Regions from separate parts of the Promicromonospora sp. Marseille-Q5078 genome, predicted to be linked through region 3. Evidence: predicted binding sites of a transcription regulator. Region 3 holds the regulator's gene; each other region holds the start of a gene.
The links. Region 3 encodes HrcA, which represses chaperone genes, less so after heat shock. Its sites were predicted from a motif close to TTNGCACTCGNNNNNNNCGAGTGCNAA; they were not measured.
Positions count from the first base shown of each region.

Region 1 (9,667 bases), 950 kb from region 3:
GTGTGGACCGCCCCTTCTCTTTCTCGGGCTCAGGGCCTCTCTATCTCGGCGAACCGATCAGAAGTCCATGCCGCCCATGCCGCCGTCACCGGCCGGGGCGGCCGAGGCCGGCTCCGGCTTGTCGGCCACGACGGCCTCGGTGGTGAGGAACAGCGCGGCGATCGACGCGGCGTTCTGCAGCGCGGAGCGCGTGACCTTGACCGGGTCGTTGACGCCCGCGGCCAGCAGGTCCTCGTACACGCCGGTCGCGGCGTTGAGGCCCTCGCCGGCGGGGAGGTTCTTGACCTTCTCCGCCACGACGCCGCCCTCGAGGCCGGCGTTGATCGCGATCTGCTTGAGCGGTGCGGAGACCGACGCGGCGACGATCTGCGCGCCGATCGCCTCGTCGCCCTCGAGCTCCAGCTTCGGGAACGCGGCGGCACCGGCCTGGATCAGCGCGACGCCACCACCGGCGACGATGCCCTCCTCGACCGCGGCCTTGGCGTTGCGGACGGCGTCCTCGATGCGGTGCTTGCGCTCCTTGAGCTCCACCTCGGTGGCCGCACCGGCCTTGATGACGGCCACGCCGCCGGCCAGCTTGGCGAGGCGCTCCTGCAGCTTCTCGCGGTCGTAGTCGGAGTCCGACTTCTCGATCTCGCTGCGGATCTGGTTGACGCGGCCCGAGATGAGCTCGGCGTCGCCGGAGCCCTCGACGATCGTGGTCTCGTCCTTGGTCACGACGACCTTGCGGGCCTGGCCCAGCAGGTCGAGGGTCGCGTTCTCGAGCTTGAGGCCCACCGTCTCGGTGATGACCTGGCCGCCGGTGAGGATCGCGATGTCCTGCAGCATGGCCTTGCGGCGGTCGCCGAAGCCCGGGGCCTTGACGGCGACGGACTTGAAGGTGCCGCGGATCTTGTTGAGCACCAGGGTGGCCAGGGCCTCGCCCTCGACGTCCTCGGCGATGATCAGCAGCGAACGGCCCGACTTCATGACCTGGTCGAGCACCGGGAGCATGTCCTTGACGTTCGAGATCTTCGACTCGACGATCAGGACGTACGGGTCCTCGAGGACGGCCTCCTGGCGCTCCGGGTCCGTCTCGAAGTAGCGGGCGAGGAAGCCCTTGTCGAAGCGCATGCCCTCGGTGAGCTCGAGCTCGAGGCCGAAGGTGTTCGACTCCTCGACGGTGATGACGCCTTCCTTGCCCACCTTGTCGAGGGCCTCGGCGATGAGCTCGCCGATCGCGGGGTCACCGGCGGAGATCGCGGCGGTGGCGGCGATCTGCTCCTTGGTCTCGATGTCCACGGCGGCATTGAGCAGCTGCTCGGTGACGGCCTCGACGGCCTTCTCGATGCCGCGCTTGACGGCGATCGGGTTGGCGCCGGCGGCGACGACCCGCAGGCCCTCCTTGACGAGCGCCTGGGCGAGCACGGTGGCGGTGGTGGTGCCGTCACCCGCGACGTCGTCCGTCTTCTTGGCGACCTCCTTGACGAGCTCCGCGCCGATCTTCTCGTACGGGTCGTCGAGGTCGATCTCCTTGGCGATGGAGACACCGTCGTTGGTGATCGTGGGGGCGCCCCACTTCTTGTCCAGGACGACGTTGCGGCCCTTGGGGCCGAGCGTGACCTTCACGGTGTCGGCGAGCTGGTTGAGCCCGCGCTCCATGCTCCGACGAGCTTCCTCGTCGAACGCGATGATCTTGGCCATGGGGACTGATCCTCCGCTGGTGGCTGAGATGGCCGACCGGTGCCCGCGACGGACGACCCACCCCGCGGCGTTCAGGTCACGCACGCGCGGAGGGCCTCACCGAACGACCCGAATGCTTCACCCGCGGCCCACGAGAAGACCGCCCGAGGGGGCGGCTGTCACTCGACGACCGAGAGTGCTAACCCATTATTGGCACTCTCGGGTGGCGAGTGCAAGACGTTCGCCGAGGGCGTGGCCGCCCGGGGACGACGAAGGCCGGCACCCCCGTCCGCGTCTCTGCGTCCGGTGGCACCGGCCTTCCGGTGGTGCGTCCTCGTGGTGCGTCAGCCTGCCTCCGAGGTCAGTGGGGGCGGACCTGCTCGGCCTGCGGCCCCTTCTGCCCCTGCCCGACCTCGAACTCGACGCCCTGCCCCTCGTCCAGGGTGCGGTACCCGTCGGACTGGATGGCGCTGTAGTGGACGAACAGGTCCTGCCCGCCCGCGGTCGGGGTGATGAACCCGTACCCCTTCTCCGCGTTGAACCACTTGACGGTGCCCTGGGCCATGTACCTCTCCTTGTGCTCCTCGGCCGCAGGGCAGGCACCCCACGGTGAACGGGAGCCTAGTAGCGGCGGTCGCGGCAAGGGAAGCACCGATGTCCGGTATGTCGGCATGCGAGATGCCCCCGGACCAGCGCCGACGTCAGCCGACGGGCGTCGTGAGCACCACCCACACGGCCTCGGGGCTGGCGGAGACGTCGTCCGACTCCTGCACGTTCGCCGCGTCGACACCGAGCGCCTCGGCCACGGCGCTGGCCGTGTCGGCACGGTCGGCCCCGTACAGGACGGTGCTGTCCTCGTACGCTCCCGCCAGCGCATCCGGGACGTTCGCCGCGGCGACGTCGGTGAAGCCCGCGTCCGTGAGCGCGCCCTGCCCCGCGGCCGCCTGCCCGGCGGCTTCGCTGCCCGAGACGTCGTTGAACACGAGGACGGACGCCTCGAGGTTCGCGGCACCCGGGTCGCCCGGCAGCTCCGTGGCCTCGTCAGCCGCGTCGTCGCTGGAACCGTCGGAGGGCTCCTCGCTCTCCTCGCCCTCGGCCGGGGACTCCTCGCCGGCGTCGGCGGAGGCGGACGCCTCCGGCTCCTGGGTGCCCGCGCCCGCGGACTGCTCCGCGGCGGGCGGCGTCGCGGTGCCGTCGTCGGACAGGAAGGACACGACGCCGACGGCGATGCCCGCGAACACGACGGCGACCAGCAGGAACGGCCACACGGAGCTCCACCCGCTGCGCGGCTCACGATGGACGCCTACCGGCGTGCCCTCGGGCCCGCGGACGTCGAACTCGTCGGGCGGGTAGGAGTAATGGCTCTTGCTCACGGCGGACAGGGTAGCCGTTCCGGGTGCCCGCCCGCCCAGCGCCCTCTCAGGAACCGACTGGCCTGCTGGTCCGCGCCGGTCGACGGCGCGTCGTCAGGCCTGGCCGTCGGAGAGGCGGCGCGCCGAGCGGGCGCGCTGCCGCGTGGAGCGCATGCGCCGCAGCCGCTTGACGAGCATCGGGTCCTGCGCGAGGGCGGCCGGGGAGTCGATCAGGGCGTTCAGCACCTGGTAGTACCGCGTCGCCGACAGGCCGAACAGCTCGCGGACCGCCTGCTCCTTCGCCCCGGCGTACTTCCACCACTGCCGCTCGAAGGCGAGGATCTCGCGGTCACGGTCGGAGAGGTCGCCGTCGGCCGACGCCGCGACCTGCTCGGTCGCCGTCGTGCCCGACGCCTCCGGGTCCGGTTGGACCTCCTGGACCAGGATCTCGCTCATGGCGTCCCAGTATGGCGCCTCCGCGCCCCTCTTCCGGCGACGTCGCCCCGCGCGCCGCGATCCCGCAGGACTGTCAGAGCCACGCGCGCCTCCACCCTGACGTGGCTCTGACAGGTCCCGGTCACGGGTGCGCTAGCGTCGTCGCGTGGAGACGACGAGCACCCGCCCGCCCCTCGACCAGGTCATGGCGCCCGACTGGGCGGCCGCGCTGGCGGACGTCGAGCCGCAGATCCACGCGATGGGCGACTTCCTGCGCGCCGAGGTCGCCGCCGGCCGCACCTACCTGCCGGACGGCTCGCACGTCTTCGCCGCGTTCTCCCGGCCGCTCGCCGAGGTCCGCGTGCTCGTCGTCGGGCAGGACCCCTACCCCACGCCGGGGCATCCGATGGGGCTGTCGTTCTCCGTGCAGCCGCAGGTGCGGCCGGTGCCCCGGTCGCTGGCGAACATCTACACCGAGCTCGCCGAGGACGTCGGCGTCCCGACGCCGTCGAACGGCGACCTGCGCCCGTGGGCCGACCAGGGCGTCATGCTGCTCAACCGCGTGCTGACCGTGCGGCCCGGCACCCCGGCGTCGCACCGCGGCAAGGGCTGGGAGCAGGTCACGGAGGCGGCGATCAAGGCGCTCGTCGCCCGCGGCGGCCCGCTGGTGGCCATCCTCTGGGGCCGCGACGCCGCGTCGCTCAAACCCTGGCTGGGCGACGTCCCGTCCGTCGAGAGCGCCCACCCCAGCCCCCTGTCCGCGTACCGCGGCTTCTTCGGGTCGCGCCCGTTCTCCCGCGTCAACGCCCTGCTCGAGGCGCAGGGCGGCGACCCGGTGGACTGGCACCTGACCTGAGCCGACCCGGCCCGGACGGGCCGGCGACGTCGCCCCGGACAACCGTCCCGCGCGTCGAGGAGCACAATGGCTGACGTGACCACGCACGCCCCCACCCCGCCCCCGACGGCACGACTCCCGACGCGACCACCCCCACCTGGGCGCGTTACGTCGCGATCGGCGACTCCTTCACCGAGGGGTTGTGGGACCCCTACCCCTTCGCGGACGGCTCCCCCGCCCCGGCCGGCACCGAGTCCGCGGCGAAGCAGCGCGGCTGGGCGGACCGCCTCGCCGACGCGCTCTCCGCGCGCCGCGCGGCCGCCGGCGCGCCCCCGCTGGGGTACGCCAACCTCGCGATCCGGGGCCGGCTGCTGCACCACATCCTCGACGAGCAGGTGGACGTCGCCCTCGCGATGCAGCCCGACCTGGTCTCGTTCGTCGGCGGCGGCAACGACATTCTGCGCCCGCAGGCCGACATCGACGTGCTCTCCGCGCGGCTCGAGCAGGGCGTGGCGAAGCTCCGGGCCGCGGGCATCGACGTGCTGCTCGGCACCGGGTTCAAGGCCGGCGCGGGCCTGAGCTGGACCCGCGGGCGGGTCGGCCAGTACAACGCGAACATCTGGTCCGTCGCCCGGCGGCACGGCGCCCACGTGCTGGACCTGTGGGGCCTCGACCCCCTGTTCGACCTGCGCATGTGGTCCGACGACCGCATCCACCTGACCCCCGAGGGCCACCGCCGCGTCGCGGACGCGGCGCTCGTCGGCCTCGGCCTGGAGCCCGACGACGCCGACTACGCCGTCGCGCTCGACCCGCTGCCGCCGCAGGCGTTCGTGGAGCGGGCCCGCGCCAACGCCCAGTGGGCCCGCACGCACGTCGTGCCGTGGGTGCAGCGCCGCATCAGGCACACGTCGAGCGGCGACGGCCGCGCGCCCAAGTGGGGCGAGCCCGCGGACTGGCCGCCGGCGTCCGCGAGGTAGCGGGACAGCCTCGGAGGTGATGGAGCCGCCTGTCGGATTCGAACCGACGACCTTCCGTTTACAAGACGGGAGCTCTACCAGCTGAGCTAAGGCGGCGGGAGCGCGGCACAGCCTACCGGGACCACCGGAGGCCGTGCCGCGCCCGCTGGTGCGGGTGGTGCGGCGTCAGCTGCCGGCGGCGGCGGTGACGGCGTCCTGCAGCCCGGCCGGGTCGTTCCAGTTCTGCACGACCTTGCCGTCCACGAGGACGTACGGCGTACCGGTGAAGCCCTCGTCCTGCTGGATCGTGCTGGTCGCCGAGAAGACGTACTGCCCGAACGTCTCCCGCGCGGTCCCGTCCTCGATGGCGCTCGCCACGTCGGCGGGCGCGTCGGCCTGCTCCGCGTACGAGGCGAGCTGCTCGTCGGTGAGGCCCTCGGTCCCCTCCTCCGGCTGGTTCGTGAAGAGCGCGGCGTGGAACGCCGGGTACGCCTCGGGCGCCTTGTCCGCGACGTACGCCGACGCCGACGCGGCGCGCGTCGAGTACTCGGTGCCCTGCGACTGCGAGTCGAGGATCGCGATCGGGTGGTAGACGACGGTCGCGTCGCCGGAGGCGGTCATCTCGTCGATGCTGTCGGCGTTCACCTGCTCGAACTGGCCGCACACGGGGCACATGTAGTCGAGGTAGACGTCGATCACGGGGGCGTCCCCGTTGTCCGTGCCGGCCGCGGCGTCCGCGCCGACGGGGATGCCGCCGTCGTCCTGCGCCGTCGAGGGCAGCGTGGCCTGCGAGAGGGGGATGTCGTCGACGTTCTTCTTCGCGCCCTGCTGCAGGATCATCCACACGACGACGCCGAGGGCGACCAGAGCGACGGCCAGCACCGAGAGGGTGATGATCCGGTTGCGCTTGTCGCGCGCCTGCTCCTTCTCGCGCAGGGCGAGCGCCTCGGCACGTGCCGCGTCGCGACGCTGAGCCTTGGACATGTTCGGGTTGTTCGTCGGCATCGTGTCCTCGAGGTCTTCGGGAGGGCGGGACGGCGCGTCAGCGCCGGACGGGGCAGAGCCTACCCGCGCCACCTGGACGTCGGCCGAGGGCGGGCGGGGCGGTGACGGGTCTCGACCGGCCCGACCGGCGACGCACGCTCAGAGGACGGAGGGCGGCCCGCTCATGGGCCACCAGTCGATCGTCGGGTCGGACAGCACGGGTGCGACGAGGATCACGGTCAGGGCCAGGCAGAGGACGATCACGACGGCGGCCCCGATCCGCCCGGGCGCGAGGCGCGTCAGGAGGATGCGGCCGCCCTCGCGCGCGGTGCCGCCGGCCGGGCCGAACCAGGTGGCCAGCAGCGCGACGATCATCACGCCGGCCAGGATCCCGTTGAACACGATGTCCTCGTTCATCCCGCCCTGGGACCGCGCCTCCAGGTCGTCCCTCGGCAGCACGATCAGGTGGCCCGCGCCGAAGAGCCACCACCCGGCCAGCAGCGTCAGCAGGCCGGCGCACGCGCCGACCAGCACCGCGGGGATCGACCCGAGCACGCCCATGAGCGCGTGCCAGGGGAACGTCAAGGTGCCGAGCACGCCGTCGGAGCGGCGGACGCCCTTGTGCTCGCGGCGCCGGTGCAGCCCGTCGGCCGACGTCGCGACCGTGCGGCACACCAGCACGAGCGCCACGAGGGCGCCGAACCCGAGGAGCGGCCGGGTGGCGGCCAGCGCGACGAGGGGCAGGGCGACGGCGAAGGCGGTGCCGGTGCGGCGGCGGTGCACGGGCCGGACGTACGGCGCGGGCGGCTCCGGCGCGAGGGGCAGCTCCTCGACCAGCTGGTCGTAGCCCTTGTAGCGGACGTCGCCGACCGGGATCGCCCGGGTGCCGCCGTCCTGCGCCTGCAGCCGGTCGCGCTCGAGGGCGGTCATCGTCTGCGTGGGATCGCCGGCGTCGACGGACGACGGGTCGACGGACACCGGGCCCGTCGCCGACGGCGGGGTCGACGGCGGTGGGGGCGGCGGGGCGGTCGGGACCGCACCGGTCGACGCCGGCGCGAACGAGGCGGGCGGGGGTGCCGCGGCGGCCGCGGGTGCCACGACCTGCGTGGGCAGCCCGACCCGCTGGGTCTCCGCCGACTGCGCGATCCGCTGCGTGGCGTCCGGCTCCGTCCACGGGTCCGGGGCGCCGCCCAGCGCGTCGTCGAGGTCGCGCCGCAGGGCGCGCGCCACCTCGGTGGGGCCCCAGCGGAGCGCCGGATCGGCCTGCAGCGCGCCGGCGAGCGCCCGCGCGGTCCGGGCCGGCACCCCGACCAGGTCCGGCCGCCCCTCGCGGGAGCGGCGCAGCACCAGCTCGGTGGGCCGGACGCCGAAGGGCGAGCGCCCGGTGGCGGCGAACGACAGCAGGGCGGCCCAGCTCCACCAGTCCGTCTCGGCCTCGGGCGCGCCGCCGTCGAGCAGCTCGGGGGCGATGTAGCCGGGCGTCCCCATGACGAACCCGGCCGACGTGGTCCGGGCGTCCCCGGGGCTCTGCGCGATGCCGAAGTCGATGAGCACGGGGCCCTGCGCGGTGATCATGACGTTGGACGGCTTGAGGTCGCGGTGCACCACGCCCGCGTCGTGCACCGCCTCGAGCGCGTCGGCGAGCTGGTCGGCCAGGGAGAAGACGTCCGCGGCGTCGAGCGGGCCGCGCTCGTCGACCTCCTCCTCCAGCGTGACGCCGTCCACCAGCTCCGTCACGACGAACGCGTACGGGCCCTCCAGCTCGGCGTCCAGCACCTGCGCGACGGCGGGGTGGCGCAGCCGCTGCAGGGCGGCCGCCTCGCGCCGCAGCCGCTCGCGGCCGGCGGGGTCGGCGTCGACGTGCGCGTGCAGCACCTTGAGGGCCACGGCGTGGCCACCCCCGTCGACCGCCTCGTAGACGGCGCCCATCGCGCCGCTGCCGAGCGGCCGGACGACGGTGTACCCGCCGACCTCGGAGCCCTCGGCGAGGACACCGTCCCGCCCCGTCCGCACCACGCGCGCGGTGTTCTCGTCCCGGCCGGCGCCGTCGTCGTGCGCGTCCGACGACGGGCCCGGCACCGGGGCCCGCCCCGGGACCTGCATCGCGTCGACCTCGCCCATGGGGCACACCGTAGCCGTCCGGGCACCTCGAGGCGCGACGTACCGGCCTGGTTCCGGGCGGGTTCCGAGCGGGTGAGGTCCCTGTCAGCCGGAGCGAGGCGCTGGGGGCGTCGGTACCCTGTGCGGAGCAGACGGTGTCCCACGAATGACGACGTCTCACGAAATCCAGGAGAGAGGTCCGTTGACAGCCAAAGGTTCGTCAAGCAGCCATCACCGCAAGGACGGCTACGACCTGGTCGTGGTCGCCAACCGGCTCCCGGTCGACTTCACGGTCGACGACGAGGGCGGGGTGGACTGGCAACGGTCGCCCGGCGGCCTGGTCACCGCCCTCGAGCCCGTGATGCGCGAGGCGGACGGCGCCTGGGTCGGCTGGTCCGGCGCCCCCGACCTCGAGCACGAGCCCTTTGAGGCGGACGGCATGCTGCTGGTGCCCGTCGCCCTCAGCGCGCCCGAGATCGAGCGGTACTACGAGGGCTTCTCCAACGACACGCTCTGGCCGCTCTACCACGACGTCATCTCGCCGCCCACCTACCACCGGCAGTGGTGGGACGCGTACCGCCGCGTCAACCGCCGGTTCGCCGAGGCGGCGGCCGCGCAGGCGGCGAAGAACGCCGTCGTGTGGGTGCACGACTACCAGCTCCAGCTGGTGCCGAAGATGCTCCGCGAGCTGCGCCCCGACCTGCGCATCGGCTTCTTCGACCACATCCCGTTCCCCGCGGTCGAGCTGTTCCAGCAGCTGCCGTGGCGCACCCAGATCGTCGAGGGCCTGCTCGGCGCCGACCTCGTCGGCTTCCAGCGCGGCGGCGACGCGTCGAACTTCGTCCGGTCGGTGCGGCGGCTCACCAAGCACACCACCCGCGGCCCGATCATCACGGTCGCGGACGAGGACGGCCGGCCCGCGCGGCACGTGCGCGCGGCGGCGTTCCCCATCTCGATCGACTCCCACCACTTCGACGCGCTCGCGCGCGAGCCCGCGGTGCAGGCCCGCGCCAAGGAGATCCGCGCCGACCTGGGCGACCCGGAGATCATGATGCTGGGCGTCGACCGCCTGGACTACACCAAGGGCATCCGGCACCGCATCAAGTCGTACGGCGAGCTGCTGCAGGACGGCCGCCTCGACGTCGAGCACGCCACGCTCGTGCAGGTGGCCAGCCCCAGCCGCGAGAACGTGGGCGCGTACCAGGACCTGCGCGAGCACGTCGAGGGGCTCGTGGGCCGCATCAACGGCGAGTTCGGCGAGCTCGGGCACTCGGCGATCCACTACCTGCACCACTCCTACCCGCCCGACGAGATGGCCGCCCTGTACCTCGCGGCCGACGTCA
Region 1 covers NZ_JBNPQG010000001.1:3,757,183-3,766,849, forward strand. The annotation lists gene groL (chaperonin GroEL) at 58-1,683, opposite strand; gene ACQFYA_RS17270 (cold-shock protein) at 2,024-2,227, opposite strand; gene ACQFYA_RS17275 (LytR C-terminal domain-containing protein) at 2,364-3,035, opposite strand; gene ACQFYA_RS17280 (DUF3263 domain-containing protein) at 3,129-3,470, opposite strand; gene ACQFYA_RS17285 (uracil-DNA glycosylase) at 3,655-4,305, shown strand; gene ACQFYA_RS17290 (SGNH/GDSL hydrolase family protein) at 4,461-5,261, shown strand; tRNA gene ACQFYA_RS17295 (tRNA-Thr) at 5,282-5,357, opposite strand; gene ACQFYA_RS17300 (DsbA family protein) at 5,427-6,224, opposite strand; gene ACQFYA_RS17305 (serine/threonine-protein kinase) at 6,384-8,345, opposite strand; gene ACQFYA_RS17310 (alpha,alpha-trehalose-phosphate synthase (UDP-forming)) at 8,491-9,667, shown strand, end outside.
Region 1: groL (chaperonin GroEL) is a predicted target of HrcA. The motif match lies at 1,839-1,865, and genes of this name have one in related genera.

Region 2 (9,667 bases), 1.5 Mb from region 3:
TGCCGCTCTGCCGGGGGCCGTCGCGCATCTCGCTGACGTCCACGACGCCGTCGGCGACGGCGGGCCCCAGGTCGAGCAGGGCGCCGCGGTCGGCGTAGGCGCTGAAGTAGTCGACCGACATCCGCATGACGTCGGGAGCGTTGCGCGCCGCGGTCTGGGTGGCGATCTTGTCCCAGTAGTCGGCGAAGGGCGCGTGCTGCGTGCTGGTCCGCACCGCGGACGCCGTCGAGCCGTACTGCTCGAGCGCCTGACGCATGGCCTGGTGGACCGGGTCGCCGCCGTACCACGCGACGCGGAGCGCCCCCGGGTCCGCGCTGGCTCCCGTGCCGAACGGGCTGCACCCCGCCAGGGTGGCGACGCCCGCGCCGGCCGCGGTCAGCGCTCCCAGGCGGAGGAACCCGCGGCGGGTCATGTCGTTCTGCGTCACCCTCGACTCCCCACGACGATCTAACGTTGCATCACCCTGCTCGATCCGCCGGCCGTCGTCAAGGACCGTCCACCACGGAAGACGCGCGGGGCCCTGCGGCCCGGCACGGGCCGTCGGCCGAACGACCCCGTCGTGCCGGAAACACGTCCGTGACCTGGGGCGACGGACCGGTAACGCCGTCGACCCCGGCCCGTGACGCGGCGCCCCTACCGTCAGCCGCGGTGCTGACGGCGGCGCCCGGCATCCAGGGCCGCGTCGCGTCCGTCCGTCAGACCTTTCGACACGAGAGGTAGTGCCAGATGGTGAATGACACGGTCACCGACGGGCCCCGGTCCGGTTTCTCCCGCCGCGGCTTCCTCCAGGCCGTCGGCGTCGGCTCGAGCGCGGGCGTCATGTTCGCGACGATGGGCGCGATGGGCCTCGCCCCGACCGCGGCGGCCCAGCCGACCGCGGCCGCCTGGACGCCCCCGCGGGGCAGCGACTTCACGCTCACGGGCCGCTCGGCCAAGAAGGTGGTCGTCGTGGGCGCCGGGCCCGCGGGGCTCGCCTCCGCGTACGAGCTGCAGAAGGCGGGGTACCACGTCACGGTGCTCGAGGCGCGGCACCGGCCCGGCGGCCGCACCCTGACGATCCGCGGCGGCGACTCCGAGACCGACATCGACGGCGTCACCCAGACCGCGCGCTTCGACGACGGCATCTACATGAACGCCGGAGCCGGGCGCATCGCGCAGTGGATGGTCACGATGGACTACCTGCGCGAGCTGGGCGTGCCGTACGAGGTCTTCACGAACGCGAACGCCGACGCGTACCTGTACAACGAGAGGTCGGGCGCCACGCCCGGCAACCCCGTGCGGTACCGCACCGCCAAGGCGGACGTCTTCGGCTACACCTCCGAGCTGCTGAGCTACGCCACCGACCAAGGCGCCCTGGACCAGAAGCTCACGGCGGAGGACAAGGAGAACCTGCGCTCCTTCCTGCGCAGCTGGGGCTCGCTCCAGGCCGACGGCACCTACGCCGGCGCGGACAACCGCGGGTTCGCGACCTACCCCTCCGCCTGGAACGAGCACGGCACGCCGCTGCCCGGCCCCGGCACGGTCTCGGAGGTGCTGGCCTCGAAGGTGGGGCAGTACTTCCCCTTCGAGATCAACTGGGAGCAGTCGATGCTCATGTTCCAGCCCAAGGGCGGCATGGACACGACCTACCAGTACTTCGTGCGCGCCATCGGCCGGCAGAACGTGCACTTCGGCTCGCCGGTCACGGCGGTGGAGAACACGAGCCGCGGGGTCCGGGTGACCTACACGCCGGGGCACGGCCGGCCGCGCCAGATCGAGGCGGACTTCGCGATCGTCGCCGCGCCGGCCGGGCTGATGCGCCGGTGGGAGACGAACTGGGGCTCCGCGGTCGACGCGGCGCTCGGCGAGTTCTCGGTGGGCTCCCCCGCGGGCAAGATCGGCCTGCAGTACAAGTCCCGGTGGTGGGAGGACGACCACCGCATCTTCGGCGGCATCACCGAGACCGACATGGACCTGGCGCACATCTGGTACCCGTCGTACGGGTACGGGGAGCGCAAGGGCCTCATGGTCGGCTACTACAACACCGGCACGAACGCGCGCACCTACGCCGACATGACGCCCCGCCAGCGCGAGCGGCGCGCCGTCGAGCAGGGCGTGAAGATCCACGGCGAGAAGTACCGCACCGAGCTGGAGTCGTCGTTCTCGATCGCCTGGCACAAGGTGCCGTACATCGAGGGCGCGTGGGCGTACCCGAACACCGAGTCGTCGGGCTTCAAGCTGCTGCAGCAGGGCGCGGGCCGGGTGTACTTCGCGGGCGACTGGATGTCCGAGGTCTCCGCCTGGCAGCACGGCGCGTTCTGGTCGGCCCGCTACGCCGTGCAGGCGCTGCACGCGCGGGTCATGGCGAGCTGACCCGCCTCTCGAGCCTCGTCGGTCGAGCCTGTCGAGACCCGGGTCTCGACAGGCTCGACCGACGACCCGTCAGAAGCCGGAGTAGTTCGGCGCCTCGGCCGTCACCTGCACGTCGTGCGGGTGGCTCTCCTTGAGCGACGCGGACGTGATGCGCACGAAGCGGCCCTTGGCCTGGAGCTCCGGGATGGTGCGCGCGCCGACGTAGAACATCGACTGGTGCAGGCCGCCCACGAGCTGGTGGGCCACGGCGTTGAGCGTGCCCTTGTACGGCACCTGCCCCTCCACGCCCTCCGGCACGATCATGTCGTCGCTGGTCACCTCGGCCTGGAAGTAGCGGTCCTTGGAGTAGGACTTCTTGCCGCGCGACGACATGGCGCCCATGGAGCCCATGCCGCGGTACGCCTTGTACTGCTTGCCGTGCACGAGGATCGTGTCGCCGGGCGCCTCCTCGGTGCCCGCCAGCATCGAGCCGAGCATGACGGCCTCCGCGCCCGCGACGATCGCCTTGCCGATCTCGCCCGAGTGGCGCATGCCGCCGTCGGCGATGACCGGGATCCCGGCCTCGCGCGCGGCCAGCGACGCCTCGTACACGGCGGTGATCTGCGGCACGCCGACGCCGGTCACGATACGGGTCGTGCAGATCGAGCCCGGGCCGACGCCGACCTTGATGCCGTCCGCGCCCGCGTCGACGAAGGACTGCGCGCCCTCCTTCGTCGCGACGTTGCCGCCGATCACCTGCACGTGGCGGGTCGCGGGGTCCGTCTTGAGCTTGCGGACCATCTCGACGAGCATCCGGACGTTGCCGTGCGCGGTGTCCGCGACGAGCACGTCGACGCCGGCGTCGACCAGCGTGGTCGCGCGCTCCCAGGCGTCGCCGAAGTAGCCGATGGCCGCGCCGACGAGCAGGCGGCCCTGGCCGTCCTTCGAGGCGTTCGGGAACTGCTCGGACTTGACGAAGTCCTTGACGGTGATGAGGCCCGCCAGGCGGCCCTCGTCGTCGACCAGCGGGAGGCGCTCGAGCTTGTGCTTGCGCAGCAGCATCGTGGCGTCCTCGCGCGAGATGCCGGCCGGGCCGGTGATGAGCGGGGCCGGCGTCATGACCTCGGAGACCTTGGTCGTGGCCCACTCGGCCACGGGCGTGAAGCGCAGGTCGCGGTTGGTGACGATGCCGGTCAGCCGGCCGCCCGCGTCGACCACCGGGAACCCGGAGATGCGGTACTCCCCCGCTCGCTTGTCGAGCTCCTCGAGGGTGACGTCCGCGCCGATCGTCACCGGGTTGGAGATGATGCCGGTCTGCGTCCGCTTGACCAGGTCCACCTGGTACGCCTGGTCCTCGATCGAGAGGTTGCGGTGCAGCACGCCGATGCCGCCCTGGCGCGCCATCGCGATCGCCATCCGCGACTCGGTGACCGTGTCCATCGCGGCCGAGACCAGCGGCACGCGCAGCGAGATCTCGCGGGTGAGGCGCGAGGTGGTGTCGATGTCCGAGGGGGCCAGGTCCGAGTAGCCCGGCAGCAGCAGGACGTCGTCGTAGGTGAGGCCGAGGAATCCGAACGGGTCGTGCGCGGGCGAGGTCGAGTCCGTCATGACAGGAGTCTACGTTCTGGGCCGCGGCCTTATTCCGGCCGCGAGGCCCTCCGGCGGCCCCTCGTGGCGGACCTCACGTCCCTGCTCACGCCGCCTGTTCACGTCACCGGCTCACGTCACCACGGCGAGGGCCTCGTGCAGCATCGCGGTGAACGACCGCACCCGCTGCACGGTCGGGGCCAGCGGTAGCTCGCTCGCGGCGTCGTCGCGGCGCAGGCTGACGATGACCGGTAGCTCCGCGAAGCCGTCGTGCACCGCGTGGATGAGGTCGAGGTCGGGGCGGCGCTGCGCCGTGGCGAGCACGAGGGCGGCCGGCCGCACCATCGTCACCAGCTCGAGCGAGCGGTGCGTGCTCGCGGGGCCCGTGACGATCCGCGCCGTCGCGCCCTTGGCGGTCAGCGCGGCGGCCAGGGCGTGCGCCGACAGCGGCACGACCTCGTCGGGCGCCGCGAAGATGAGCACGATCTTGCGCATCCGGCTCGGGTGGTTGGCCGGCGGAGCGCCCCCGGCCACCATCGCGCGCTCGAACGCCTCGGTGAAGTCGCGCAGGGCGCGCAGCGCGGCGGTCGCGAGCACGACCTCCGGCGCCGCCCCGGGCCCCGCGAGCACGGTCCGCTGGGCGACGCGCTGCCAGGCGGGCTCGGCGATCTCGGTCCACCAGGCGGCGGGGTCGCCCTGCGCGGGGAGGGCCAGCAGCTCGTCGCAGGCGTTCTGGTCGTACGCCAGCGCGGCGTCGACGACGTCGGAGACCCGGCCGGAGGCGTTCCCGCCGGACCGGGCGCTGGAGCCCGCGGGCGCGCCCTCGCCGCCGCCGGGCAGCGCGCGCAGGTGGGCCCTCCCCGGCCGCGGGGCGTCGCCGTCGGGCGCGGACCCCGTCCGCCGTCCTTCCTCGGGGTTCGGGTCCTCGTCGGAGTCCTCGGGCGTCGGGGCGACCCCCCGCTCCGCGGCCTCCTCGAGCTCCTCGACGCCGGCGGCGAGCGCGGCCTTGGCGGCGTCGACCGGCGCCACGCCCTCCAGCGTGAGCCGGCGCATGACGAGCAGGCGCGCCACGTCCTCGGGCGTGTAGCGACGGTGCGATCCCGCGGTGCGGGCGGACGGGCCGAGGTCATAGCGGCGGTCCCAGGTGCGCAGGGTCGCCGGGGCCACACCCAGGCGCCTGGCGACCGCGGCGACGGCGAGGCCCGGGCTCGACGCGCGAGACCCGCCCCCGTGAGGGGCGGGCCGGGATGAGGTCATGGCGTTGATTCTGCCGAGAGGACCCCCGGGTCGCCACTGCGCCGCCGGGCGCGCCGCGATCGATGCCCCAGACGCAGGTCAAAGCCGGTCAACCCGCGACTGAACCCGTTCATCCAGACTCGTAAAGTTGAACACTGAACCATCGAACCCGGTCACAAACTCGCACCTTGAACAACTTCTGCACAACTTGTAGGTTGTTCGCCATGACGGAGATCTCGAGGCTCCCCGGCCCGGTGATGGAGCTGTGGGAATGGCAGTACCAGGGTTCGTGCCGCGACGCGGACGACACGCTGTTCTTCCACCCCGAGGGTGAGCGCGGGTCGACCCGTCGACGACGGGCGGAGGCGGCCAAGGCGATCTGCCGTGCCTGCCCCGTGATGATGCAGTGCCGGGAGCAGTCGCTCCGGGTGCGCGAGCCCTACGGGGTGTGGGGCGGCCTCAGCGAGGACGAGCGGTCCGCGATCCTCGCCGGCGGCGCCCGCAAGACCGGCTGACACGCACGAAGGCCTCGCACCGACGACGGTGCGAGGCCTTCTGCTGTTCGGACGTCGTCAGGCGACGACGACCGCGAGGATGTCGCGGGCGGACAGGACCAGGTAGTCCTCGCCGGCGTACTTGACCTCGGTGCCGCCGTACTTGCTGTAGATGACCTTGTCACCGACCTTCACGTCGACGGGGACACGGTTGCCCTTGTCGTCGAAGCGACCCTCGCCCACGGCCAGGACCTCGCCCTCCTGGGGCTTCTCCTTGGCGGTGTCCGGGATGACCAGGCCGGAAGCGGTCGTGGTCTCGGCCTCGATGGCCTTGACGACGATCCGGTCCTCGAGCGGCTTGATGGGGACCGACACGTCGGACCTCCTTGATTCGCGATGCGTGGATGGACTTGCTGATTGACCAGGTCGCGTCCGAGGGCTGGCCGTCGTCGCGGGAGCCGGTAACAGCCTGCGGTCGCTGACGACAAATCTAGGCAGGCGTTAGCACTCTGACAAGTCGAGTGCCAGCAGTCCCTCCTCTGTTCGCCCACGGCGTCGCGCTCCGGGCCTCCCGACGCCTGAGACGATGGCCCGATGGACGCCGCCTCCGTGAGCAAGCTGCTGAGCCCGGACGGGTGGGCGCTGCTCAACTCGCTCCCGCCGTACGACGAGAAGCAGGCCATGGCGCTCGCCAGCCGGCTGCGCGCCGAGGGCGTCGACCCCGACCTCGCCGCGGCGGCGCTCACGCAGTCGCGGCTGCGGGCCAAGGCGCACGCCAAGCTCGGCGACTTCGCGGACGGGATGCTGTTCACGCCCGACGGCGTGGAGCAGGCCACGCGGCTCGTGGTCGCCGCGCTGCACGCCCGGCGCTACCTCGCCGCCGGCGTCACGAAGGTCGCCGACCTGACCAGCGGGATCGGCGCGGACGCCCTCGCGTTCGCGGGCGTGGGGCTGCGCGTGCTCGCCACCGACGTCGACGAGATCACCGCCGCCCTGGCCACGGTGAACCTGCGCCACTTCCCCGAGGCCGAGGTGCGGCACGCCGACGGGCTCGCGCTCGACCTCGCGGCCGAGGGCGTGGACGGCGTCTACGCCGACCCGGCACGGCGCACGCGCGGCGGACGCCGCGTCTTCGACCCCGCCGCCTACGCTCCCCCGCTGGACGCCGTCTGGGCGCTGCGCGACCAGGTCCCGGCGCTGGGCATCAAGGTGGGGCCCGGCATCCCGCACCAGGGGCTGCCCGAGGACGCGGAGACCCAGTGGGTCTCGGTGGACGGCGACGTCGTGGAGGCCGGCCTGTGGTTCGGGCCGCTGGCGGCCGACGGACCCGGGCGGTCCGCCCTCGTGCTCACCACGCGCGGCGGCGTCACGTCGTCGCGCACGCTGCGCACGGACGGCGACGCCGACCTCGTCCCCGACGTGGGGCCGGTCGGCTCCTACCTGTACGAGCCGGACGGCGCGGTCATCCGGGCGGGGCTCGTGGCGCACGCCGCGGCGGAGCTCGGCGGGCGGCTGCTCGACCGCACCATCGCGTACGTCACGACCGACCAGCAGGCGCCGGCCCCGGCGCCGGGCATCGCGCCGGTCGCCACCGGGTACCGCGTGCTCGACGTCATGCCGTTCAACCTCAAGCGGTTGAAGGCGTACCTGCGCGAGCGCGGCGTCGGGCGGCTGACGATCAAGAAGCGCGGCACCGCCGTCACGCCGGAGCAGCTGCGCTCGCAGCTCGCGCCGAAGGGCGACGCGGAGGCCACCCTCGTGCTCACGCGCGTCGGCGGGGGGCAGCACGTGATCGTCGTCGAGCGCCTCGCCGGCTGAGCCCGTCGACCCAGCCCGCTGGTCGAGCCTGTCGAAACCCGGTCTCGACAGGCTCGACCGACGAACGACGTGGAAGCATGGCCCGCATGGTGCTGGAATTCGCCGCCTCCGACCGGTCGAGCGTCGGCCTCGAGTGGGAGCTCGCGCTGGTCGACGCCGACTCCGGCAACCTGCGGCAGGTGGCGCCCGCGGTCATCGAGGCGGTCGCGGACGACGTGCGGCACCGCTTCGTCAAACCGGAGTTCCTGCGCAACACCGTCGAGGTGATCAGCGACGTGCGCCGCACCGTGCCCGAGGCCATCTCCGACCTCGAGCGCGGGATCGCCGCGATCCACGACGCGACGGGCCCGATGCGGGTGGACCTCATGGGCGCCGGCACGCACCCGTTCGCGCACTGGTCCCAGCAGAAGGTGACCGACAAGAAGCGGTACGCCACCGTCGTCGACCGGGCGCAGGTCGTCGGGCGCCAGCAGATCGTCTACGGCGTGCACGCCCACGTGGGCATCGAGGACCGCGCCAAGGTGCTGCCCATCGTCAACTCACTGCTGGTGTACCTGCCGTGCCTGCAGGTGCTCTCGGCGTCGTCGCCGTTCTTCGGCGGGGACGACACCGGCTACGCGTCGATGCGGACCATGATCTTCCAGCAGCTGCCGACGGCGGGCCTGCCGTACCAGTTCGGGGCCTGGTCGGAGCTGGAGCGGTACGTCGCCGACATGCTGCACACCGGCGTCATCGACGACTTCACCGAGGTGCGCTGGGACGTGCGGCCCGCCCCGCACTTCGGCACCGTCGAGGTGCGCATCTGCGACGGCACGTCGAACACCTTCGAGCTCGCCGCGCTCGGCGCCCTCGTGCACTGCCTGGTGGAGCACCTGTCCGGCCTGCTCGACGAGGGCCTGGCGCTACCGACGATGCCGGCCTGGTTCGTGCACGAGAACAAGTGGCGCGCGGCCAGGTACGGCACCGACGCGATCATCATCCTCGACCGGGACGGCGAGGAGGAGCTCGTCACCGACGCCCTTCCCCGCCTGCTCACGACGCTCGAGCCCGTCGCGGAGCGCCTGGGCTGCGCCGCCGAGCTCGACGGCGTGCGCGAGATCGTGCGCCGCGGCGCGTCGTACCAGCGGCAGCGCGAGGTGGCCCGGGCGCACGGCGGCGGGCAGGACGCCCTGGAGGCCGTGGTCGCGTCGCTCGTCGCCGAGCTGCACGCGGGCCGGCCGCTGCCCGCGGCGCGCTGACTACTCCTTCTCGAAGTCCCACACGATCAGCACGGGCGCACCGGCGTAGGCCGCGCCGGCGGCCGCCTCGACCCACGGCATCATCTCCCAGATGTTCGGGGGCCGGGTGGGGTCCTCGACCTCCCGGTCCGCGGCGGGGTCGAAGCCCGGGAGGCCGTCGCCGGCGGGGTCGGGCGCGCGACCGGCGGTGTGCTCGCGGCAGTGCCGCGGCACCAGGCCGACGGGCAGGGCCGCCTCCAGGTACTCGCTCGTCGCGTGCCACCAGTTGGGGATGTACCCGAACTCGCCGTCCGCCCCCTCGACGAGCGGGTAGAGCGGCGAGCCGACGTAGTACCCCCGCGTGTCGGAGACGACGAGGCGACCGCCCGGGCGCAGGACGCGGGCGACCTCGGCGAACACGGGCCCGAGGTCCCGCACGTGGCTGAGCGCGAGCGTGACGACCACCAGGTCGGCGGAGTCGTCGGGCACCGGCAGGTCGTGCAGGTCGGCCTCGGCGAACCGGGCGCCGGGCACCTTGGCGCGGGCGACCGCGAGCATGTCCGGCGAGGTGTCGAACGCGAGCACCTCGTGCCCCTGCTCGACGAGCCACTCCGTGTGCCGGCCGGTGCCGCACGCCGCGTCGATGACGACCACCGGCTCGGCGCGCTCCATCAGCGGCCGGACGAGCGGCTCCTCCATGCCCCAGAAGCCGTTCGGCCCGCCGTCGTAGCGGGGCGCCCAGTGCCGGTACCCGTCCTGCGTGGTGATCGGCGGCACGTCGCGGCCCTCGCCGAGCCGGTCGGCGGCGTCGAGCAGCGCCCGGACGTCGGCCAGCCGCGCCTCGACGAAGGCCCGGTCGTGCTCGCCGGCGAAGGCGCGCATCAGGGCGACGCCCTCCAGGCCCACGAGGTAGGCGAGCGGGTGCTGGTAGATCGTCGACGGCGCGGGGTTCACGGTCGCGACGCTACCGACGCGTGCCGGCGG
Region 2 covers NZ_JBNPQG010000001.1:1,268,013-1,277,679, reverse strand. The annotation lists gene ACQFYA_RS05915 (ABC transporter substrate-binding protein) at 1-427, opposite strand, end outside; gene ACQFYA_RS05910 (flavin monoamine oxidase family protein) at 727-2,352, shown strand; gene guaB (IMP dehydrogenase) at 2,422-3,939, opposite strand; gene ACQFYA_RS05900 (MerR family transcriptional regulator) at 4,051-5,175, opposite strand; gene ACQFYA_RS05895 (WhiB family transcriptional regulator) at 5,379-5,669, shown strand; gene groES (co-chaperone GroES) at 5,727-6,023, opposite strand; gene ACQFYA_RS05885 (class I SAM-dependent methyltransferase) at 6,243-7,466, shown strand; gene ACQFYA_RS05880 (glutamate--cysteine ligase) at 7,553-8,704, shown strand; gene ACQFYA_RS05875 (class I SAM-dependent methyltransferase) at 8,705-9,637, opposite strand.
Region 2: groES (co-chaperone GroES) is a predicted target of HrcA. The motif match lies at 6,150-6,176, and genes of this name have one in related genera.

Region 3 (9,667 bases):
CGATGCGGTGCTCGGTGGACCGTTCGGCGTGCGCGGCGGCGGTGCCGTGTGCGGTGCTGGGTGTCGATGTCATGGGCCGGCTGCGCCGGGGCCCTCCTTCGCGAGACGAGATCGTGGCGTCACGAGTCTATCGAGCGGACGCCTCCCCCGGCACGCGGATTCCGTGCCGGCCTCGTCAGGCCGGCGTCCACCCCAGCGTGGTGCCGGCGATCACGTGGCCGTGCACGTGGAACACGCTCTGCCCCGCGCGGGGGCCGGAGTTGAAGATGAAGCGGTACTGGCCGTCGGCGAGGTCGTGCGCGACGCGGTCCGCCATCTCGACCACCTCCGCGAGGAGGGCCGGGTCCGCCGCGGCGAGCACGGACACGTCGCCGTGGTGCTCCTTGGGCACCACCAGCACGTGCACGGGCGCCTGCGGGGCGATGTCCCGGAAGGCGATGACGCGGTCCGACGTGGCGACCACGTCCGCCGGCACGTCGCCGGCGACGATCTTGCAGAACAGGCAGTCGGTGGTGGGCTCGGCGCTCGTCATGCTCGGACGCTACCGCGCGGGAGCGCCGCGGTCAGGGCGAGCGGTCAGGACGAGCGTTCAGGGCGAGCGGTCAGGCCCAGCGCCCGAGCCGCTCGCTGAGCAGCGCGACGGCGACGGGCCCGGCGGTGGACGTGCGCAGCACGTGCGGCCCGAGCCGCGCGGCCTCCGCGCCCGCCTCCACCAGCGCCTCGAGCTCGGCGTCCGCGATGCCGCCCTCGGGCCCGACGACGACCAGGAACGCGGGGGCGCCCCCCGCGCCCGGCGCCGCGGGATCGGCGGCCTCGGGCAGCCGGACCCGCGCCAGCGGGGTGCGCGCCTCCTCGTGCAGCACGACGACTCCGCCGCCGTCCGCGACCACGTCCCGCACGCGGCCCGCGAGCTGACGGGTGGTGACCGGCTCCGCGACCGGGGGCACGCACGCGCGCCGCGCCTGCTTCACCGCCGAGCGCACCGTGGCCACCCACTTCGCCCGGGACTTCGCCGCCCGCTGCCCGCGCCACACGACGACGGAGCGGTCGGCCTGCCACGGCACCACGGCGTCCACGCCCACCTCGACGGCGGCCTCCACGGCGAGCTCGTCGCGGTCACCCTTCGCGAGCGCCTGCACGAGCGTCAGCACGACGCCGGGCGCGGGCTCGGCGACCACCTCGTCCACGCGCAGGCGCACCTCGCCGTCCTGGACGGCGTCGACCACGCAGCGCAGCCGGGTCCCCGCGCCGTCGACGACGTCGAGGCGCTCGCCGGGACCGCGGCGCTGCACGACGCCCGCGTGCCGCCCCTCCGCGCCGTCGAGCACGTAGACGTCCCCCGGGGCGAGCTCGCGGAGCGCGCCGCCCTCGGCGAGGAACACCGGCGCGCTCACGTCGTGCTCCCCGCACGCGAACCCTGCGGGGCCTCGCTCCGGCACACCTCGTACCTCGGCGTACCTCCGCGGGGGCTCCTCGCGCTCACGTCAGCGGCCGCTCAGCTTGTCGCGCAGCCGGGAGAACACGCCGGGGTGCGCCGCGGTCAGCCGCGGCTCGGGGCGCTCCTCGCCACGCAGCGTGGCCAGCGAGCGCAGCAGCTCCGTCTGCTCCTCGTCCAGGCCGGCGGGCACCTGGACGTCCACGTGCACGTTGAGGTCGCCGCGCCCACCGGCGTGCAGGTGTCCGACGCCGAGGCCCTTGAGCGTCACGACCTGGCCGGGCTGCGTGCCCGGGCGCAGGTCGATCTCCTGCTCGCCGTCGAGGGTCTCGAGGTCGAGCACGGTGCCCAGCGCGGCCGCCGTCATCGGGACCTGGAGGGTGCAGTGCAGGTCGTCGCCGCGGCGCACGAAGGTCTCGTGCGGCTTCTCGCGGATCTCGACGTACAGGTCGCCCGCGGGGCCGCCGCCGGGGCCGACCTCGCCCTGCGCCGTGAGCTTGATGCGCGTGCCGGTGTCGACGCCGGCCGGGACGTTGACCGACAGCGTGCGGCGCGAGCGCACACGCCCCTCGCCGGAGCAGTCGGCGCACGGCTCGGGGATCACGGTGCCGAAGCCCTGGCAGGCGGCGCACGGCGCGGTCGTCATGACCTGCCCCAGGAAGGAGCGCGCCACGCGCTGCACGTTGCCGCGGCCCTGGCAGACGTCGCACGTCTTGAGGTCGGTGCCCGGCCGGCAGCCGTTGCCGCTGCACGTGCCGCACACCACGGCGGTGTCCACCTGCAGCTCGCGCTTGGCGCCGAACGCCGCCTCGGCGAGGTCGATGTCCATGCGCACGAGGGCGTCCTGGCCCCGACGGGCGCGCGGCACCGGGCCGGCGGGGGCTCCGCCGCCGCCGAAGAACGTCTCGAAGATGTCCTGGAAGCCGAACCCGTTGCCGAAGCCGGCCCCGGCGCCGCCGGACGGCGAGCTGGGGTCGACCCCCATGTCGTACTGCTGGCGCTTGTCCGGGTTGGACAGCACCTCGTAGGCGCGGGCGACGTCCTTGAAGCGGTCCTCGCCCGCCTCTCCGGCGACGTCCGGGTGCAGCTCGCGCGCGAGCTTGCGGTACGCCTTCTTGATCTGCTCTGCCGAGGCGTCGCGGGGGACGCCCAGGATCTCGTAGTAGTCGGTCACAGGTCTCTCTTCGGTGACGTGTCGGTGAGGTGCACGGTCAGGTCGGCTGGTGCGCGGTGGTCGGGATGACGGCGGTCAGTTGGGCAGCACCCGGGACAGGTAGCGGGCGACGGCGCGCACGGACGCGATCGTGCCGGGGTAGTCCATCCGGGTGGGCCCGATCGAGCCGAGGATGGACACCGTGTCGCCGTCGCTGCCGTACCCGGACGCGACGACGGACGTCTCGGTGAGGCCGTCGAGGCGGTTCTCGTGGCCGATGCGGACGCCGACCCCGCCGCCGGCGGGTCCGGTCGCCAGCTCCGTGAGGAGCCCCAGCAGCACGACCTGCTCCTCGAGCGCCTCCAGCACGGGGCTGAGCCCCTGCTCGAACCGCATGTCGGCGCGGGCGAGGTTGGCGGTACCGGCCAGCACGATGCGATCCTCGCGCTGCGCGCCGAGGGTGTCGACGACCAGGTCGGCGATCCCCCGGACCAGCGGCGCGAGGCTCGGGTCCACGCCGGCCGCGACCCGTGCGAACGCGTCCGGCAGCTCCGAGAGCCGCTTGCCCGCGGCGGCCGCGTTGAGGCGCGCCCGCAGCTCGCCGAGCGTGGCCTCGTCGACGGCGTCCGGGTCCGGCGCCGGGCCGGCGGGGGCGTCCACCGCGACGACGGCGGGCTCGGCCCCGGGGGCCGCGCCGACGTCGAGGAACCGCTGCTCCACCCGGCCCGTGTCGGTGATCACCACGACCAGCAGCCGCGCGCCGCCGACGGGGACGAGCTCCACGTGCCGCAGCCCCGACAGCCGCAGGGACGGGTACTGGACCACGGCCACCTGGCCGGTGAGCTGGGCGATGAGCCGGCCGGCCCGGCCGAGCACGTCGTCCAGGTCGATCGCCTCGGAGAGGAACGTCTCGATGGCCCGGCGCTGCGGGCTGGTGAGCGGACGCACCTCGGCGAGCCGGTCGACGAAGAGGCGGTACCCCTTGTCCGTGGGGATGCGGCCGGCCGAGGTGTGCGGCTGGGCGATGTACCCGCCCTCCTCGAGCGCGGCCATGTCGTTGCGGATCGTGGCGGGCGAGACGCCCAGGCCGTGCCGCTCGGTGAGCATGCGCGACCCCACCGGCTCACGCGTGTGGACGTAGTCCTCCACGATCGCGCGGAGCACGGCCAGCCGTCGTTCCTCGCTCACGGTCCTCCCTCGTGCCGGGCGCTGTAGGCGCTCCCACACTTAGCACTCTCCTGTCCCGAGTGCCATCCTACGCGGCCCCGGGGACGGTCCGGCGGAGGCCCGCGCGGACCGCGCGAGGCGGCGCCGCCTGAGGTACTCCCGCGCCGTCTGAGGCACCCCGCGCGGCGAAGATCCGGCACCTGACCGATCCGCCCCCGTACCTCAGGAGCCGAGGGTGGGACCACCGGCGGCCATCGGGGCCCCGGCGAAGGAGATCCGTGATGAACGAGTACCTGTACTACGACGAGTTCCTCGCCCGCCAGGCCGAGCTCGAGCGGGCGCTGCCCCGGGCGGAGGAGTCCCGGACGGCACCGGCGCGCACCCGCCGGGAGCTTCGTGCCCGCCGCCGTGCGGCGGCGCGGCGCCGGCGCGCGCAGCGCCGGCCGTGGGAGCTGCCCGGCGGCCTCGTCCGGCCCTGGCCCCAGTGAGCGGCGGCACGAGCGCGGGCCCGGCGGCCCCCGCCACGAGCGTCGCCGAGGCCGGGCCTCCGGCGACCGCGTCCGCCGGCCCGGGCTGGCACGATGACGGTGTGCCCACCCTCTCCACCCCGTCGCCGCTGGTCGGCCGCGCTGCCGAGCTCGACTCCCTGCGCGAGGCGTTCGCGCACGCGCGCGGCGGCGCCGGCGGCGTGGTCGTCCTCGGCGGAGAGGCGGGCATCGGCAAGACCCGCCTCGTCACCGAGTTCCTCGGCGGCCTCGCCGCGAACCCCGGCGACGGCGCGCCCCTGGTGCTGCAGGGGCAGTGCGCCGACTCCGGCTCGGGGCCGCTGCCCTACGTCGCCCTCGCGGGCGTCCTGGCGGACGTCGTGGACGCCCTGGGCCCCCAGGCGACCCTCGACGCGGCCGGCCCCGCCGCCGACGCGCTCGGCACACTCGCCCCGAGCCTCGTGGCCGTGCGACGCGACGTGGACTCGGGTCGGCTGCCCGAGGTGCTGGTCGACCTGCTGTCAGCCCTCGCCGCCGACCGCGCCGTCGTCGTCGTGCTGGAGGACATGCACTGGTCGGACGACGTGACCCGGACCGTCCTCGCCCGGCTCGCCCGCTCCGCGCCCCGCGCGACGATGCTCGTGGTCGCCACCTACCGCAGCGACGACGTCGGGCGGCGCCACCCCCTGCGCACCACCCTGGCCGAGCTCGAGCGGTCGCGGCTCGCGACCCGCGTGGACGTGCCGCGCCTCGGCCCCGCCGACGCCACCCGCCTCGTCACGACCCTGATCTCGTCGCGCAGCAGCGCGCCCGCGCTCCCGGGCACGGTGCTCAGCGAGCTGGTCGAACGCGCCGAGGGCGTGCCGTTCTACGCCGAGGAGCTCGCGGACTTCGCCGGCGACGCGATGCCGGACTCCCTGCGGGACCTGCTGCTCCTGCGGTACTCCAGTCTCAGCGGCCCCGCCCGTACCTTCTGCCGCACCGTGGCGGCCGCCGGCCACCACGCGCCGCACGAGCTGCTCACGGCCATGCTGGGCGCCTCCGGCCTCGACGGCGCCGAGGAGTCCGCCCGCGAGGCGGTGGACGCCCACGTGCTCGTCGCCGAGGCGGACGGCTACCGCTTCCGGCACGCCCTCATGCAGGAGGCCGTCGACGCCGAGCTGCTGCCCGGCGAGGCGCGCCGCCTGCACGCGGCGTGCGCGGGTGCGCTCGAGGAGGGCGACCGCACCCTCGCCCGCATCGCGGCCGCGGCCGACCACTGGTGGCGGGCCCGCGTGCCCGACCGCGCGCTCGCGTCCGCGGTCGAGGTCGTCACCTCCGTCGAGCCCGACGGCGCCACGTCCACGGCGGTCGCCGCGGGCGAGCGTGCTCTCGAGCTGTGGGACCTGGTCCCGGACGCCGAGCGCGTCGTCGGGCTGCACCGTGCGGCGCTGCTGCGCCACGTGTCGGTCGCGCTCCAGGACGCCGCCCAGATCGACCGCGCGGCGGGGCTGGCGCGGGAGGCGGTGGACGAGTGGCCCGTCGACGACCCGGCCGGGCGCGCGCTGGCCCTGTCCACGCTGGCGCACATCCTGGGCAAGGCGGGCGACCCGCGGTCCGACCACCTCCTCGACGAGGCGCTCGCGCTGCTGCCCTCCGACGACCACGCGGGGCGTGCGCCGCTGCTGCGGCTCAAGGCCCGCAACGCGATGATGGACCGGCGCGACGACGAGGCGATCGCCTCCGCGGACGCGGCCCTCGCCTCCGCGACGGAGGCCGGCGACGCGCAGAACGCCTCGCTCGCCATCAACCTCCGCGCGATGAGCCGGCTCAACGCCGGGGACCTCGACGCCCTCGACGAGCTCCGGCGCTCCCACCAGGTGGCGGGCGACGACTGGCGCGCCCAGTGCCACTACTACACGAACGCGTCGGACAGCTGGCTCAAGCTCGGGGACCCCGCGCAGGCGGAGCAGCTGGCCGAGACGGGCGCCCGGCTCGCGCGGTCGCTCGGCGCCGGCTGGGCCACCCGGTCCATGCTCGAGGGGAACGTCGCCGAGGCCTGGATCGGGCTCGGCCGCTGGGCCGACGCCGAGGCCTGGTACGAGCGGTCGGTGCCGCTCATCGACCTGAGCGACTACGCCGTCTACCTCGGCGAGCGGTGGACCTGGCTCACGATGTGGCGCGGCGACGTCGAGGCGGCCCAGGCGCGGGCCCGCGTGCACCGCGCCACGTGGCAGCGCTTCGGTCGGGTCGAGGAGCAGATCCGCGCACGCGTCGCGGGGACGCTGGCGGAGCTCGCGCTCCTGCGCGACGACCTGGACGACGCGCTCGACCTGATCACCCTCGCGATCGACCAGGACGCCCTCTCGCCCTTCTACCGCCTGACCCTGCTCGCCGTCGCCGCGCGCGTGCTCGACCGCGCCCGGTCCGCCGGGCGCACGGTCGACGTCGCGCCCTACCGGGAGGCGCTCGCGACCTGCACCGTGTGGCCGACGTACCCGACGTGGGCGGCGGTGTTCGCCGCCGAGCTCGGCGACGGGTCGTGGGAGGCCGTCGCCGCGGCGGACGGCCCGGCGCACCTGCGCCCCTACGCGCTCTACCGGGACGGCGCGTCGCTGCTGGCGGCGGGCGACCGTGCCACGGCCCGGGACCGCCTCGACGACGCGGTGTCCGCCGCGGAGGCCATCGGCTGCGGCCTCGTCGCCGACCAGGCGCGGTCGCTGGCCGAGGGCGCGGGCCTCGCCCGCGCCGTCCGCCGCCCGTCGGGCGACCGGGCCCTCACCGACCGCGAGCGGCAGGTGCTCGCCCTCGTGGCCGAGGGGCTGACGAACGGACAGATCGCCGAGCGGCTGTACATCAGCCGCAAGACGGCCTCCGTGCACGTCTCCGCGATCCTCCGCAAGCTCGGGGTCGCCAGCCGGACCGAGGCCGCCGTCGTGGCCCGCACCGACCGGCCCTGACCTTTCGGCGGGGCACCTGTACACATGCCCGGAGCAGGCGTGTACGGACCGCGGCGGGGCCACCTCCCTAGGCCGTGACAGCGTCCCCGCCATGGTGCGGGCGGACGCGGCGGGCCACCCGGTCCGCGCCCGGCCGCCGAGGCGGCCCGTCTGGAGGACATCATGGATGCGAACGTGTACGACATGCTCTTCGAGCGACGTCAGGCGGAGCTCGAGCGCGAGGTCACGCTGCGGCGGCTCTCGCACGAGCTCCGCGTCGCCCGCCGCGCGATCCGGGACGACGCCTCGCTCCCGGCGCCCCAGCAGCCGCGGCGCCGCCGCGCCACCGTCCTGCTGCAGCTGCCGCGCCACGCCTGACCGACCGTCCCGCGACCGGCCACCGACCGGCCCCCGTCCGGCGCGTGCCGCGTGTCGGGCCACGACCGCCGGGGCCCGACCGTAGGCTCACCGCCGTGCACGACCGCTACGGCTCCGACGTCCTGTCCTCCGCCGGCTCCGGCGTCCCCGGGGCGCCGGCCGGCTCCGCCCACCACCGCCGCCGGCCGGTCTCCCGGCCCCAGGCGGCCGACCACGGGCTCGTGGTCGAGGAGGTCACCACCGGGTGGGTCGGCGCCGTGGTGCGGGTGGAGAAGTCCGGCGGGATCCATCTGGTGGTCCTCGAGGGCCGCGACGGCCGTACCCGGTCGTTCCCGCTCGGCCCCGGGTTCTGGGTGGACGGCAAGCCCGTCGAGCTCACCGCACCGGTGACGAGCCGCGCCCCCGAGCGCCCGGCCCGCACGGCGTCGGGCTCGGTCGCGGTGCACGAGCAGCGGGCGCGCGTGGCGCGCGGCAGCCGCATCTGGGTGGAGGGCAAGCACGACGCCGAGCTGGTCGAGAAGGTGTGGGGCGACGACCTGCGCGTCGAGGGCGTGGTGGTCGAGCTGCTCGACGGCGTGGACAACCTCGCCGACGCCCTGGCGGAGTTCGTCCCGACGGCGGAGCGCCGGGTGGGCGTGCTCGTGGACCACCTGGTGCCCGGCTCGAAGGAACGGCGGCTGGCCGACGACGCGCTGCGGCGTGTGCCCCGCGGCACCGTGCTGGTGCTGGGCCACCCGTACGTGGACGTGTGGCAGGCCGTGAAGGCGGAGCGGCTGGGCCTGGCGTCGTGGCCCACGATCGAGCGCGGCACGGAGTGGAAGCGCGGGATCCTGCGCGAGCTGGGCTGGCCGGCGACGTCCACGGAGGACGTCGGACGGGCCTGGCAGCGGATCCTGCGGACGGTGCGCGACTACCGCGACCTCGACCCGGCCCTGCTGGGCCGGGTCGAGGAGCTGATCGACTTCGTCACCGCCTGACCACCTGTCGCAGGTCAGGAGATGCCGTCACGCTTCGCGTACGCGTTGACCTTCTCCGAGACCGAGATGACGGCCATGAAGAACTCCAGGGTGATGCGCGCGACCGCCAGGTACACGAGCGCGATGATCCACCCGAACGCCAGGTAGAGGATCCCTGCCCAGACGGACGCCTGGAACGCGGCGGCGATCCCGGCGAGCCAGGCCAGCGCGACCAGCACCGTCACGATGATGTAGACGACCTTCACCACGCTGGGCGTGATGTACCGGCCGAACGAGTAGTCGAACATGGCGCTGAGGAAGCTGCTGGAGTGCCCCGCCGGCGCGAGCGACGCCGCCGACCGGTCCGGCGGGTACTCGTAGCCGGGGTACATGCCGGGGTCCGGCATCTGCCCCTCGTACGGCTGCCGCGCCTGCGCGTAGTCCTGGTCGCCGTACGGCGGCTGACCGCCGTGGGGCGGCGGGCCGGCCGGGTGCCGGCCAGAGGGCGGGGCGGGCTGACCGCCCTGCTGCGGCGCCTGGTACGGGGGCTGGTGCGGCGGCTGCTGCGGGTCGCCGGGCTGCTGCGGCGTGTTCTCGCTCATCGTCGTTCCTCCTGAGTCGTCCAGGGCTGACGCACCGGCAGGGCTCGCCCTCCCGCCCCCACTCTGGCCGCACCCGAAGGGCGCCGCCACCGCACGTGACCACCACAGATGCGGGAGGATGGCCCCATGAGCCAGCCGCCGTACGGACCCCCGCCGCAGCAGCCCCCGGCCGGGCCTCCCCCGGGCCAGCCGCCCCACGGCGGCCAGCCCCCGTACGGCCAGCCCCCTACGGCGGCCAGCCCCCGTACGGGTACGGGCCCCGACCGCTCACGCCGGACGACGAGCGCACCTGGGCGATCGTCGCGCACCTGGGGCCGCCGGTGCTGTCGCTGGTGAGCCTCGGGCTCCTCGGCTTCCTCACGCCGCTGCTGGTCTGGCTGTTCCTGCGCGACCGCAGCGCCTACGTCGCCGACCAGGCCAAGGAGTCGCTGAACTTCCAGATCACGCTGCTGATCGGCTACGTGATCGGCTGGATCACGATCTTCGTGGTCATCGGGTTCGTCATCCTGCCCGCCATCTGGATCGCGTCGATCGTCTTCGGCATCATCGCCGCGGTCGCCGTCAACCGGCACG
Region 3 covers NZ_JBNPQG010000001.1:2,811,762-2,821,428, forward strand. The annotation lists gene ACQFYA_RS13150 (PhoH family protein) at 1-73, opposite strand, end outside; gene ACQFYA_RS13155 (HIT domain-containing protein) at 176-532, opposite strand; gene ACQFYA_RS13160 (16S rRNA (uracil(1498)-N(3))-methyltransferase) at 603-1,394, opposite strand; gene dnaJ (molecular chaperone DnaJ) at 1,485-2,609, opposite strand; gene hrcA (heat-inducible transcriptional repressor HrcA) at 2,685-3,776, opposite strand; gene ACQFYA_RS13175 (hypothetical protein) at 4,037-4,243, shown strand; gene ACQFYA_RS13180 (ATP-binding protein) at 4,345-7,179, shown strand; gene ACQFYA_RS13185 (hypothetical protein) at 7,342-7,536, shown strand; gene ACQFYA_RS13190 (DUF3097 domain-containing protein) at 7,632-8,513, shown strand; gene ACQFYA_RS13195 (DUF4282 domain-containing protein) at 8,528-9,094, opposite strand; gene ACQFYA_RS13200 (DUF4870 domain-containing protein) at 9,427-9,667, shown strand, end outside.